DNA from 4 places in the Streptomyces sp. P9-2 genome. Region 1 is predicted to be linked to each of the others. Evidence: riboswitches for the same ligand, from Rfam matches in the RefSeq annotation. Region 1 holds a riboswitch; each other region holds the start of a gene.
What was found. Region 1 has a riboswitch for cyclic di-AMP ahead of ACQY0Z_RS07875 (M23 family metallopeptidase). Riboswitches for the same ligand answer to the same signal wherever they lie in the genome.

Region 1 (3,171 bases):
CACCGGCCCGGAGCGGCTGCTGCTGTCGAGCCCGGCCGACTTCGACCGGGTCGACGAGGTACGGGCGTCCGTGGACGCCATCCTGGTCGGCGCCGGCACGATCCGCGCCGACAACCCCCGGCTGCTGGTCAACTCGCCCGGGCGCCGCGCCGCCCGGGTCGCCGACGGCCTGCCGGAGTACCCGCTGAAGGTCACGGTGAGCGGTTCCGGCGACCTCGACCCGACGGCCCGCTTCTGGCACACCGGCGGCGAGAAGGTGCTCTACACCACCGACAAGGGCGCCGAACGGGCCCGCGCCCTGGGCATCGCCGCCGACGTCGTGCCGCTCGGCGACGCCCTGGACTGGCGGCGGGTGCTGGAGCACCTGCACGACGCGCGCGGGGTGCGGCGGCTGATGGTGGAGGGCGGCGGGCGGATCCACACCCAGCTGATGACCGAGGGCCTCGCCGACGAGATCCAGCTCGTCCTCGCCCCGCTGTTCGTCGGCGACCCGGACGCCCCCCGCCTGTTCGGCCCCGGCGCCTACCAGGGCGGACGGCTGCGCCTGGTCGAGACCCGGCCGATCGGCGACGTCGTCCTGATGCGCTACGAGCCCACCGCGCCGGGCACCGGTCCGCTGCCGTCCGCCGCCGACCGCCACTGGCTCGCCCTCGCCTGCGAGCTGGCCGCCCGGTGCCCGCCCTCCGAGACCGCGTTCAGCGTCGGCGCGGTCGTGGTCGCCGCCGACGGCACCGAGCTGGCGCGGGGCCACTCCCGTGAGGGCGACGACCCCGTGGTGCACGCGGAGGAGGCCGCGCTCGCCAAGGCCGACCCCACCGACCCGCGGCTGGCCGGCGCCACCGTCTACTCCAGCCTGGAGCCGTGCGCCCGCCGCGCGTCCCGGCCGGCGCCCTGCGCGCGGCTGATCCTGGACGCGGGGGTGCGCCGGGTGGTCACCGCCTGGCGGGAGCCGGACACCTTCGTGACGGACGCCGACGGCAGCGCCGTACTGGCCGAGGGGGGCGCCACGGTGGTGGTGCTGCCGGAGTTCGAGCAGCTTGCGAAAGCGCCGAACGCGCACCTGCTGGGCGGTTGAACGCACCCACAGGGAAGGGATGTGCGGAGCACCCCGCGGATGCCGTACACTGGTGTTCACCGACGCGGGGTGGAGCAGCTCGGTAGCTCGCTGGGCTCATAACCCAGAGGTCGCAGGTTCAAATCCTGTCCCCGCTACTGAAGGCCGAGGGCCGGAATCCGAAAGGGTTCCGGCCCTCGGTGTTTCTCCACGACACCACCGCCGCCCCGCCTTTCACGCACAGTGAGCGAACGGCGCCGCAGCGCATAACAACTGAGGCACCGTCAGATTCGACGGGTCGTCGGACGCCCGGTCAACTCGCCCGTTTTCGCCCGCTCATGGTGCTTAAGTCCGTGCGGAAATCGTTAACGATCAAGAGGAACGGCTTGGAATCCGGCCCCCGCGTCTATTAACGTTCGATAACGCAGCGCGGTCGTCCCAGCCGTCACAGAAGTCGGCTCCGTGCGCACGCGCCGAATCCCGCAAGGGAACCGGGGAACCACCACCATGGGGTGAATCGGGCGGATACCGCCGTGGGAACACGGTTCGTATACGCGCGTAGGAGACCTTCCTGCTCCGAACCCGTCAGCTAACCCGGTAGGCGAAGAAGGAAGGAAAGGAGCGCGCCCACGTGGCGTCCAACCCGCCTGCCCCCGAGGCCCCGTTCAAGCCGAGCGACACCTTCGCCTACGGCGCCCCCGGCGCCGAAGAGGGCCCCTTCGAGGAGTGGAACCCCACCGCGGAGTCCGTCCGGCCCGTGCGCGGCCGGCACCGCGTCGCCAAGCAGCGCGGAGGCGGACTCGCCCGCAGCTCCACCGTCCTGGGCGTCGGCGTCATAGCCGCCGTCGGCGCCGGCGGCATGGCCAGCGCCCAGACCGGCAAGCCGCCCGTCTCCATCTCCATGCCCGACCTGCCCAACGTGGGTTCCCTCATCTCCGACGAGGAAACACCGAAGGGCTCCAGCACCCCCCTCAGCGACATCGGCCGGATGGCCGCCGCCGACGCGGGCGCCGAGGAGGGCGCCGCCGACGCCGGCGAGGCGCTGCGCGCCCGCATCATGGCCCAGGTCGAGCAGCAGCAGGGCCAGGCGCAGAACAAGGCGCAGGCCGCCGCCCTCGCCGCCGCCGAGAAGGAGGCCGCCGAGGCCGCCGCCAAGGCGGAGAAGGAGGCCAAGGAGAAGGCCGAGGCCGCCAAGAAGAAGGCGGAGGAGGAGGCCGCGAAGAAGGCCGAGGCCGAGCGCCTCGCCGAGCTGGCCAAGCAGTACGCGCTGCCGACCTCCTCGTACACCATCACCTCGACCTTCGGTCAGGCCGGCGCCTACTGGTCCTCCGGCTACCACACGGGCCTCGACTTCGCCGCCCCCACCGGCACCCTGATCAAGGCGGTGCACACCGGCACGATCACCTCCGCCGGCTGGGACGGCTCGTACGGCTACAAGACCGTGCTCACCCTCGACGACGGCACCGAGGTCTGGTACGCCCACCAGTCGTCGATCAACGTCAGCGTCGGCCAGAAGGTCAACACCGGCGACGTGATCGGCCGCGTCGGCGCCACCGGCAACGTCACCGGCGCCCACCTCCACCTCGAGGTGCACACCGGCTCCGGCAGCGTCGACCCGGCCGCCTGGCTGGCCGGCAAGGGCCTTTCCATCTGAACCACCCGGCGGCCGTCTCCCGGCCGCCGACGCCGTGAACGCCGGCAGCCCCGACGACGACCCCCCGACGTCAGGGCTGCCGGTTCGGTATGTCCGGGGTTCTTTCCTCAGCGGCGGTAGGGGTTCTCCCCGTACGCCGGGTACGGCGGCTGCGCCGGCCACACGGCGGGCATGGGCCCGTACGCCCACCCCGCGCCGTACGGCACCGGGGGCGCCGTGAGCCGGGCCGCGTGCTCCAGCGCGGGGCGGGCCGCCGCGCGCCGGCGCCACAGCTCCAGCAGCAGCTCCCGCTCCCGCGTCACGAAGTCCGCCCCCGCCTTCCCCGCGCGGCCCCGGTTCCGCAGGAACGCCAGCTGGGTCGCGTACGCCTCGTACTGGGTGACCGCGCGGGCCGCGGGCTTCCCTCCGTGCTCGCGGGCGAACTTCCGGGCGAGGCGACGCGCCCGCATCGAGCCCAGCGCGA
Region 2 (3,171 bases), 4.4 Mb from region 1:
CCGGCCGATCCACGGCACCAGATACTCCCGCGCCCAGTGGACGTCGTCCCGCCGGATCTCCAGCGTGCCGCGAGGCGGCAGCGGCGGCCACGGCTGCTCGGGGTCCGCGGGCACCTTCAGACCGAGCGCGAGACCCGCGCGCAGCGCGACGCGGGTGTGCCCCTCGGGCGACAGGTGCAGCCGGTCCGCGTCCCACGCCCTGCGGTCCTGCACACTCCGCAGCGACCACAGGTCGAGCACCGGACAGCCGTACCGGTCGGCGACCGCCCGCACGTGCCCGTTGTACGTCGCGATCTTGCCGCGCAGATGCTTGAGCAGCGGGACCCCCCGGGTGTCGAACCCGGTGGTCACCATCACTGTCCCGGCCACCGCGGCCAGCTGCGCGACCGCCTTCTCGAAGCGCTCGGCCACCTCGTCCGGGTCGGTGCCCGGACGCAGGATGTCGTTGCCGCCGGCGCAGAAGGAGACCAGGTCGGGGGCGAGTTCGACGGCCCGGGGGACCTGGTCGGCCACGATCTGGTCCAGCAGCTTGCCGCGCACCGCGAGATTGACGTACCGGAAGTCGCCCTCGGGCCTGCGGTCGGCGAGCAGAACGGCGAGGCGGTCGGCCCAGCCGACGAACGCCCCGTCGGGGCCGGGGTCGCCGACGCCCTCGGTGAAGCTGTCCCCCACCGCCACGTACGACCCGATCACTGTTGCCTTGTCACTCTTCGAATCGTCTGCCACAGCCGGACATGATTCACCTTCGGATGTGACCTACGCGACCGTAGGCGGGGGTTGACGCGCGGTGAGATAAGCCACTTCAAGGTTTGGCCAAGCCAGGAATAGGTACGGCCCGGCGCGGACACGTGCCCGGACACGGACGCTGACACACCGGAGGCCGGGCCCCGTGGATCGGGGTCCGGCCTCAGGCGTGCGTGTCAGGAAGGGTGCCGCTCGGGTGTCAGATGGAGACGCCCTTGCCGCGCAGGTACGAGATCGGGTCCACGTCCGAGCCGTAGTCCGGGCTGGTGCGGATCTCGAAGTGCAGGTGCGGGCCGGTCACGTTGCCGGTCGCACCGGAGAGACCGACCTGCTGGCCGGCGCTCACCGTCTGGCCCGCCGAGACGGACAGCGAGGAAAGGTGGGCGTACTGGGCGTAGTGGCCGTCGTTCAGCTGGATGACGACCTGGTTGCCGTACGCGCCGCCCCAGCCGGCGGAGACGACGGTGCCGGCGCCGACGGCCTTCAGGGAGGTGCCGGTCGGGACGCTGAAGTCGACACCGGTGTGGTAGCCGCTGGACCACATGCTGCCGGCCACCTTGTAGGCGGTGCCGATGCCGCCGCCGGGCACCGGGGAGGTGAAGCCGGAGGCGGGGGCGGTCTGCGCGGACGCCTCGTCGGAGGAGGTCTCCTCGGCGGCCTTCTGCGCGGGCTGCTCGGCCGGCTTCTCGGCCTTGGGCGCGGCGGGCTTGGCGGTCTGCGGCGAAGTGGACTGCTGCGGCGCGCTCTTGGCGGCGGCCTTGCCGTCGATCGAGAGCTTCAGACCCGGGTGGATGAGCGACGGGTCGTCACCGACGGCCTCGCGGTTGTCCGCGTAGAGCTGCTTCCAGCCACCGTCGACGTGCTCGGCCTCGGCGATCTTGGCGAGGTAGTCGCCGGCCTTCACGGTGTACGTGCGGGTCTCGCCGTTCTTGTCGGCCTTGGCCTGCTGACCGGTGACGGACAGCGACTGGACCGAGGCCTCGGGGGCGGACTGCGGCGTCGCGGCGTGGGCGCCGGCGGCGCCGAGGAACGGCAGGGCGAGAGCGGCGCCACCGGTTCCGGCGACGGCGATGGAGCGGGTGAAACGCTGAGCCTTGGTGCGGCGGTGCTTACCCTTCGCGGGCATGTCGAATTCCTCTCCGGCGCCTACGAGGTGAGCTGTCGGGTGCGGACTGGAGATGTCCGGCCGCGTTGCTGCGCGGCTTAACCCCAAGCCTGTTTCCGGGGCCCGGAACAGGCAGTTGTACCTGTGGGTCCCCCGCTCCTGCCGTACGTCGGGTCAGTGTGTGCGGGCTCCGGGCGGCGGCAGGATTAGGCGTCCGTCCGGATCGGTTGGGAACGTAAGCGACCGCGACGCGGCGAAACAAGCGGGTGTTCCCGCGAACCCGCTTTTTCCGTGATCGAAAGGGGGAAATGACGTCACCGTGCGTCGATCTCGTGAGCGTCGCGCGGGCGAATTCCCTTGTCATGCAAGGGGATTACGTGGACATGGCGACAGCGTACGGTCACCGATATGACGATGCTCACGCGACCCCTCCTCAATTCCCTCCCTATGGGGGCACGTTCTCCTCAAGCTCCCCAATCGGACAGATCGCCCGTTTTGCATTCATGACGGACGGGACAGGTGACGCAATCGCGACATCTCGATCTTGGCGAGACCGGCCTGCAATCCGTCTCTCATGAACAAACAAAAAGCGACACAATCCAACGTCGCGGAGACCGCCGACAACTCATTGCCCCAGGCAGGCATGTCGTATCGTCGAGTGGTGCCCGTCGACGAGCCGCGGCGACGGCGCGGAGTGGGAGGAGCCGTCCGTGACGCAGGAGATCCCGTCGACCGAGCCCCAGCTGACCGGGGTGCGCAATTTCCGCGACGTGGGCGGGCTGCCCACGATGGACGGCCGGCGGGTGCGGCACGGGGTGCTGTTCCGCAGCGGTCACCTCGCCCACGCGACCGCGGAGGACGCCGCCTTCCTGGCCTCGCTCGGTCTGCACACCGTGTTCGACTTCCGTAACGCGGCCGACCAGAAGCTGGAGGGCCCGGACGTCACGCTGCCGGGCGTGCGCAACGTCAACCTGCCGCTGAGCGACCCGGCCGACGGCGCGGAGTTCTGGAAGATGGTGCGCGACGGCGACCTGGACCAGCTGCGCGCGATCCTCGCCGACGGCCAGGGCGCCGACCGGATGATCACCTCGTACCGCATGATCATCAAAGAGCGCACCTCCGAGCACTCCCAGGTGCTGCGCGCGCTCGCCGAGGACAGCGTGCCCACACTGATGCACTGCGCGGCCGGGAAGGACCGCGCGGGCCTGTCGGTGGCGGTGACGCTGCTCGCCGTGGGCGTGGAGCGCGACGCGATCGTCGAGGACTACCTGAAGTCCAACGCCAAGCACCGCCGCTACAAGGTGCGGCGCAGCGGCAGCTCC
Region 3 (3,171 bases), 980 kb from region 1:
CGCGCCGGTGCCGGCGTTGGTCCACAGGTTCTTCGGGCGGCGGGACTCGTTGCGCTCGATGACGGCGTTGGCGGCGGAGAGGATCGTCTGCGTGGAGCGGTAGTTCTGCTCGAGCAGGATCGTCGTCGCGTCCGGGTAGTCCTCCTCGAACTGGAGGATGTTGCGGATGGTCGCGCCGCGGAAGGCGTAGATGGACTGGTCGGCGTCGCCCACCACGCACAGCTCGGCGGGCGGCACCTCGGCCTCCGGCGGCACGTCGACGGGGTGCTCGGAGGCGCCCCCGACCAGCTCGCGCACCAGGGCGTACTGGGCGTGGTTGGTGTCCTGGTACTCGTCGACCAGGACGTGCCGGAAGCGGCGGCGGTAGTGCTCGGCGACGTCCGGGAAGGCACGGAGCAGGTTGACCGTCGTCATGATCAGGTCGTCGAAGTCCAGCGCGTTCGCCTCGCGCAGGCGCGACTGGTAGAGCGCGTAGGCCTGGGCGAGGGTCTTCTCGAACCCGTCCGTGGCCTGCGCGGCGAAGTCCTCCTCGTCGATCAGCTCGTTCTTCAGGTTGCTGATCTTCGCGCTGAAGGACTTCGGCGGGAAGCGCTTGGGGTCGAGGTCCAGGTCGCGGCAGACCAGGGCCATCAGACGCTTGGAGTCGGCGGCGTCGTAGATCGAGAAGGACGACGTGAAGCCGAGCCTCTTGGACTCGCGGCGCAGGATGCGCACGCACGCGCTGTGGAACGTCATGACCCACATCGCGTTCGCCCGGGGCCCGACGAGCTGCTCGACGCGCTCCTTCATCTCGCCCGCGGCCTTGTTGGTGAAGGTGATCGCGAGGATCTGGCCCGGGTGGACGTCCCGCTCGGCGAGCAGGTAGGCGATGCGGTGGGTGAGCACACGGGTCTTGCCGGACCCGGCACCGGCGACGATGAGCAGCGGGGAGCCGGAGTGCACGACCGCGGCGCGCTGGTTGTCGTTCAGCCCCTCGAGCAGCGCGGCGGAGTCGATCACCGGCCGCGGGGCGCCGTCCCGGTAGTAGGAGTCCCGCTCCGGGGGCACGTCGAACTTCCCGCCGAACAGGTCGTCCGGCAGGGGCTCCGGGGCGTGCTCGTCCTCGGGCGGCGGCGGGGGCTCGTCCGCCGGGCCGCGCTGGGCCTGGAGGTCCGCCAGGAAGCTGTCGTCAAAGAGGCTGCTCATCGCTCTCCGAGTCTAGGGCGCTCCACCGACAACCCGGGCCCGCCCCGGGAACATCCCCCGGCCCCTCGCGGGGGCGCCCCGGCGGGCACCCTCCACGGTCAGCGCCTCACCGTGCGTGACATCCCCAAGAAGGTCACGAAAATGTATCGGGCATATCACCCATCAACCTTCACAAGGACCACACCAGTTGGCTACCGTGCCGTCCGGGCCGCTCGTCCCCCGCCGGCGAACCTCGCCGGGCCGCGCGGCCCCCGCCGAGTCCGTCACTGTCCGCCAGGGCAGCCGGAGCCGGGGACCCACCGAGACTTGGGGTGAATCGGCCCACTCTTCGGAGAGGCCGTAGGGCAACCCTTCCACCCGCCCGAACCCGACAGCTAACCCGGTAGGCGGAGCACCGGAAGGAGTCGCCTCCCTTGGCGTCGCACCGCAAGTCGCGCACCCCCGGCACGCGCGTGGCAGGCATACGCACCCCGGCCCTCGCCACGGCCGCGCTCACCTCTGTGGCCCTGCTCTCCCAGACGGCCAACGCCTCTCCCGGCGAGGACCGGCCGAGCCTGGAGGAGGTGGAGAAGAAGGTCGGCGACCTCTACCGGCAGGCCGAGTCGGCGACCGAGAAGTACAACGCGGCCAAGGAGAAGACCACCAAGCAGCGCAAGCGCGTCGACACCCTCCTCGACGACGTGGCGCAGCGCACGCAGAAGCTGAACGAGGCGCGCGCCGAGCTGGGCTCCTACGCGGCTGCCCAGTACCGCACCGGCGCGGGCATGCCCGACACCGCGACGTTCCTGCTCGCGGAGACCCCGCAGGACATCTTCGACCAGCGTCAGGTGCTGGACCGGATGACCGGCCGCCAGAAGGCGGCGGTCGACGACTACGTCACCCAGCAGACCGAGACGATGAAGAAGCGGCAGGAGGCCACCGAGAGCCTCCAAACGCTCACCGAGACGCAGGGCGACCTGAAAACGGCGAAGGCCACCGTCCAGAAGAAGCTCGCCGACGCGCGCGAACTGCTGTCGAAGCTGACCGCCGAGGAGAAGGCGCGGCTCGCCGCGATCGAGAAGCGCAAGCAGGAGGCGGCCGCCCGCAAGGCCGCGGAGCTGGCCCGGCAGCAGGCGGAGCAGGAGCAGGCCCGCGAGGAGGCCGCGCAGCAGGGCGGCGGCACCTCGGAGGGCACCGGGTCCGGATCCGGGTCCGGCTCGACCGAGACCCCGCCCGCCGACTCGTCGTACGGCACCAAGGCCGAGAAGGCCCTCGCCTTCGCCCGCGCGCAGATCGGCAAGCCGTACGTCTGGGGCGCGACCGGTCCCGGCTCCTACGACTGCTCGGGGCTGACCCAGGCCGCCTGGAAGGCCGCCGGCGTCTCCCTCCCGCGCACCACCTACGACCAGGTGAACGCCGGCACCACCGTCCCGGTGTCCCAGGCGCAGCCCGGTGACCTGGTCTTCTTCTACGACGACGTCACCCACGTGGGTCTCTACATCGGCAACGGCATGATGATCCACGCCCCGAAGCCGGGCACGTACGTCCGCGAGGAGTCGATCTTCTACGACGGCGACTCCGCGATCCACAGCATCGTCCGGCCGGCCTGACGGCACGGGCGCACAGGACGCAGAGGACGCAGAGGGCGCACATACGAAAACCGCCGACCGGGCCGGAGAGGCTCGGTCGGCGGTTCCGTGTCGAGGGCGGGCCCCGGCGTTCCGGGGACGCGGCTCAGGTCCAGAGGACCGCGATGAAGATGTTCGCCACGGTCAGCAGGCCGACCAGGCCGAAGACGCCCTTGTCCACCTTCTCCTCGTCCCGCTTCACATAGACCAGGCCGAGGATCACGATCAGCAGCGCCAGCTTCACGCCGATCTTGATGTTGTCCACGGAGTAGTCCTGGGCCTGGTTGAGGCCCACCAGGATCACGCCGGTGACCAGCATCGTCAGCGCGCCGTGCAGCATCGCGGGGACGAAGCGGGCGGTGCCCGCGCCCATCGCCTT
Region 4 (3,171 bases), 790 kb from region 1:
GGGTCGCCCTCGGGGACATCGAAGGGGGGCATCGGGTGCTGCCTCGCTTTCGTGTGCGCGGGTGGGCCACGTGTCCGTGGCCGAGCCACACGTTACGGGGTCGCGTCCCGGCGGTCTCCTGTTACAGGGGACGACTTCCCGAGGCCGGGTCCGGTGGAGCGCTCGGTGTTCCGGTCACACGGGGAAACAGCTCTCATCCGGTCGCGATCCGGCGGCAGAGGACAGCAAAACGCACCCAATGCGAGGGCATACGGGCGTGGTGAATCGGACGGTCCTCTTGTCCGTATTCTCTGATCATGGCCGCACCCACCGATTGTTCTCTCATCGCCACCGACCTGGACGGGACGCTGCTGCGCGGTGACGACACCCTTTCCGACCGCTCCCTCGCCGCCCTCGCCCGGGCCGGACGGGCCGGTGCCCGGCACCTCGTGGTGACGGGCCGGCCGGCCCCCAGAGTGCGGCCGCTTCTCGACGACCTCGGCTGCACGGGGCTCGCGGTGTGCGGACAGGGGGCGCAGGTCTACGACGCCGCCGCGGGGCGGATGCTGTGGTCGGTCCGGCTGGACCGGGAGCTGGCGGAGACCGCGCTCGGCAAGATCGAGGCCGAGGTGGGGGAGGTGTACGCCGCGGTCGACCAGGACGGGGTCGACGGGCTGACGCTGATCGAGCAGGGCTACCGGATGCCGCACCCGACGCTGCCGTCGGTGCGGGTGGAGCGGCGCGACGACCTGTGGGCGAAGCCGATCAGCAAGGTGCTGCTGCGCCACCCGGCGCTGTCGGACGACGCGCTGGCGGCGGCGGCCCGCTCCGTGGTCGGCTCGCTGGCCACGGTCACCATGTCGGGGCCGGGCACGGTGGAGCTCCAGCCGTGCGGGGTCACCAAGGCGACGGGGCTGGCGCTGGCCGCCGAGCACCTGGGGCTGCGCCCCGAGGACACGATCGCCTTCGGGGACATGCCGAACGACGTCCCCATGTTCCGGTGGGCGGGCCACGGCGTCGCCATGGCCAACGCGCATCCGGAGCTGAAGGCGGTGGCCGACGAGGTCACCCTGTCGAACGAGGACGACGGCGTGGCCGTCGTCCTCGAGCGACTGTTCGGGCAGGTGGCCGGTGTCGGCCGTCAGAGGTCGGCTCAGTACGCGCCGAAGACGTTGTCGATCGAGCCGTAGCGGTCGGCGGCGTAGTTGCAGGCCGCGGCGATGTTGGCGACCGGGTCGAACGGGTCGAAGGCGGTGCCGGGCACGTGGTACGCCTGGAAGGTCGGGTCGATGACCTGCAGCAGGCCCTTCGACGGGGTGCCCTTCGCGGCGTTGGAGTCCCACAGGTTGATGGCGGCCGGGTTGCCGGACGACTCCCGCATGATGTTGCGGTGGATGGAGTCGTAGGAGCCGGGGATGCCGTTCTGCGCCATGATGTCCATCGCCTCGCGGATCCAGCCGTCGAGGTTGTCCGGGTACGCGGTCGTGGAGGCGGCGGTCGTGGCCTGGGCCGAGGGGGCCGCGGAGGCGCTGGTGGCCCCGAACAGCGGCAGCGCGACCACGGCGACGCCGGTGCCGGCGACGGCAAGGGTGCGGACGAGGCGACGGGGCGAAGCGAAAGCGGGCATGTCTGGGTCCTCTCCTACGCCTGCGAGGTGAGCTGTCGGGTTCGGGCGGGAGAGTGCCCGGCCGTGCCCCTGCGGGCATGGCTTCACCCCGAGCCGTCCCGGCGTGGTGTCCGGTACGGCGGCTTACCTGGGTCCCCCGCTCCTGCCGTGCGTGAGTTGGTCGTCGGGTGTGATGCGGGTGGCGGCAGGACTAGGCGTCCACCCGGCAGGCCCGGAACGTATGCGAGAGCAGATGTCGGGAACAAGTGCGACGATCACGCAACACCCCGTTTGATCTTGAGATGGGTGTTTTTGAACGTTTGATCCTTTGCGGTCGCCAAGCGTCAACTCCGTTGCGTGGAGCGGAAGGACGGGGGTGTGCGAGGGTGTCCCGGTGATCGCCCGGCGCGTGACTCACTTCACGGAACGGCGACCCCGAGCGCATTTGTGGCCAAGGGGAATTCGCTCACCAATAACGGCAAATCGGACCCAGGGGTGGGGCAGGATGGTTCAGGGGTCACTGTGTCCGGGAAGCTGAGGTATGTCCGTTGTTATCAGCCGAACAAAAACACTCCGCTTCTGATCCCGTATCGCCCTGCTTGTGACCCCGGGCCCTGGCGGTGATCGAAACCTGACCGGATACGCTGACTCGAGTGGTGGCAGCGACCTATCGACAAACCGTGTAACCGCCAGCAGACACCAGCAGACAGGAGACCCCTCGTGACCGTCGTCGGGCCGTTCGGGCTGAGCGTGCGGGACCAGGCTCTGGAAGCCGATGTCCAGGCCGGATTGACGGCTGTCGAGGAAGGGCTGCTCGAAGCCACCAAGAGCGAGGTGCCGTTCATCACGGAGGCCGCGCAGCACCTGGTGCGGGCCGGCGGCAAGCGGTTCCGCCCGCTGCTCGTCATGCTGGCCGCCCGGTTCGGCGACCCCTACGCGCCCGGCGTCGTGCCGTCGGCCGTCGTGGTGGAGCTCACCCACCTGGCCACGCTGTACCACGACGACGTGATGGACGAGGCCGAGGTGCGCCGCGGGGTCGCGAGCGCGAACGCCCGCTGGGGCAACTCGGTCGCCGTGCTCACCGGCGACTTCCTCTTCGCCCGCGCCTCCCACATCCTGGCCGACCTCGGCCCGGAGGCCGTGCGGGTGCAGGCCGAGGCGTTCGAGCGGCTGGTCACCGGCCAGATCCTGGAGACCGCGGGCCCTCAGGACGGCCGCGACCCGGTCGACCACTACCTGGACGTGCTCGGCGGCAAGACCGGCTCCCTCGTCGCCGTCTCCTGCCGCTTCGGCGCGATGATGTCCGGCGCCGACGAGACCGTCGTCGACGTCCTCACCCAGTACGGCGAGCGGCTCGGCGTCGCCTTCCAGCTCGCCGACGACGTCCTCGACATCGCCTCCGACTCCCACGAGTCCGGCAAGACCCCCGGCACCGACCTGCGCGAGGGCATCGCCACCCTCCCCGTGCTGCGCCTGCGCGAGCGGGCGGCCCGGCTAGGCCTCGCCGAGGACCTCGCCCTGTGCGAGCTGCTCGACTCCGACCTCACCGACGACACCCGGCACGCCGAGGCGCTGCGCCTGCTGCG

Region 2: another riboswitch for cyclic di-AMP. It lies ahead of ACQY0Z_RS27425 (M23 family metallopeptidase); the one in region 1 lies ahead of ACQY0Z_RS07875 (M23 family metallopeptidase).
Region 3: another riboswitch for cyclic di-AMP. It lies ahead of ACQY0Z_RS03155 (C40 family peptidase); the one in region 1 lies ahead of ACQY0Z_RS07875 (M23 family metallopeptidase).
Region 4: another riboswitch for cyclic di-AMP. It lies ahead of ACQY0Z_RS04085 (transglycosylase SLT domain-containing protein); the one in region 1 lies ahead of ACQY0Z_RS07875 (M23 family metallopeptidase).

The regions. Positions count from the first base shown of each region.
Region 1 covers NZ_CP192633.1:1,666,478-1,669,648, forward strand. Annotated here, with positions in the region: gene ACQY0Z_RS07865 (dihydrofolate reductase family protein) at 1-1,075, shown strand, start outside; tRNA gene ACQY0Z_RS07870 (tRNA-Met) at 1,139-1,212, shown strand; cyclic di-AMP (ydaO/yuaA leader) riboswitch at 1,516-1,673, shown strand; gene ACQY0Z_RS07875 (M23 family metallopeptidase) at 1,686-2,708, shown strand; gene ACQY0Z_RS07880 (PrsW family intramembrane metalloprotease) at 2,816-3,171, opposite strand, start outside.
Region 2 covers NZ_CP192633.1:6,070,124-6,073,294, reverse strand. Annotated here, with positions in the region: gene ACQY0Z_RS27430 (SGNH/GDSL hydrolase family protein) at 1-693, opposite strand, end outside; gene ACQY0Z_RS27425 (M23 family metallopeptidase) at 944-1,870, opposite strand; cyclic di-AMP (ydaO/yuaA leader) riboswitch at 1,875-2,039, opposite strand; gene ACQY0Z_RS27420 (tyrosine-protein phosphatase) at 2,560-3,171, shown strand, end outside.
Region 3 covers NZ_CP192633.1:690,883-694,053, forward strand. Annotated here, with positions in the region: gene pcrA (DNA helicase PcrA) at 1-1,185, opposite strand, end outside; cyclic di-AMP (ydaO/yuaA leader) riboswitch at 1,438-1,574, shown strand; gene ACQY0Z_RS03155 (C40 family peptidase) at 1,599-2,774, shown strand; gene ACQY0Z_RS03160 (hypothetical protein) at 2,899-3,171, opposite strand, start outside.
Region 4 covers NZ_CP192633.1:873,028-876,198, reverse strand. Annotated here, with positions in the region: gene fahA (fumarylacetoacetase) at 1-32, opposite strand, end outside; gene ACQY0Z_RS04090 (HAD family hydrolase) at 297-1,169, shown strand; gene ACQY0Z_RS04085 (transglycosylase SLT domain-containing protein) at 1,133-1,606, opposite strand; cyclic di-AMP (ydaO/yuaA leader) riboswitch at 1,609-1,779, opposite strand; gene ACQY0Z_RS04080 (polyprenyl synthetase family protein) at 2,306-3,171, shown strand, end outside.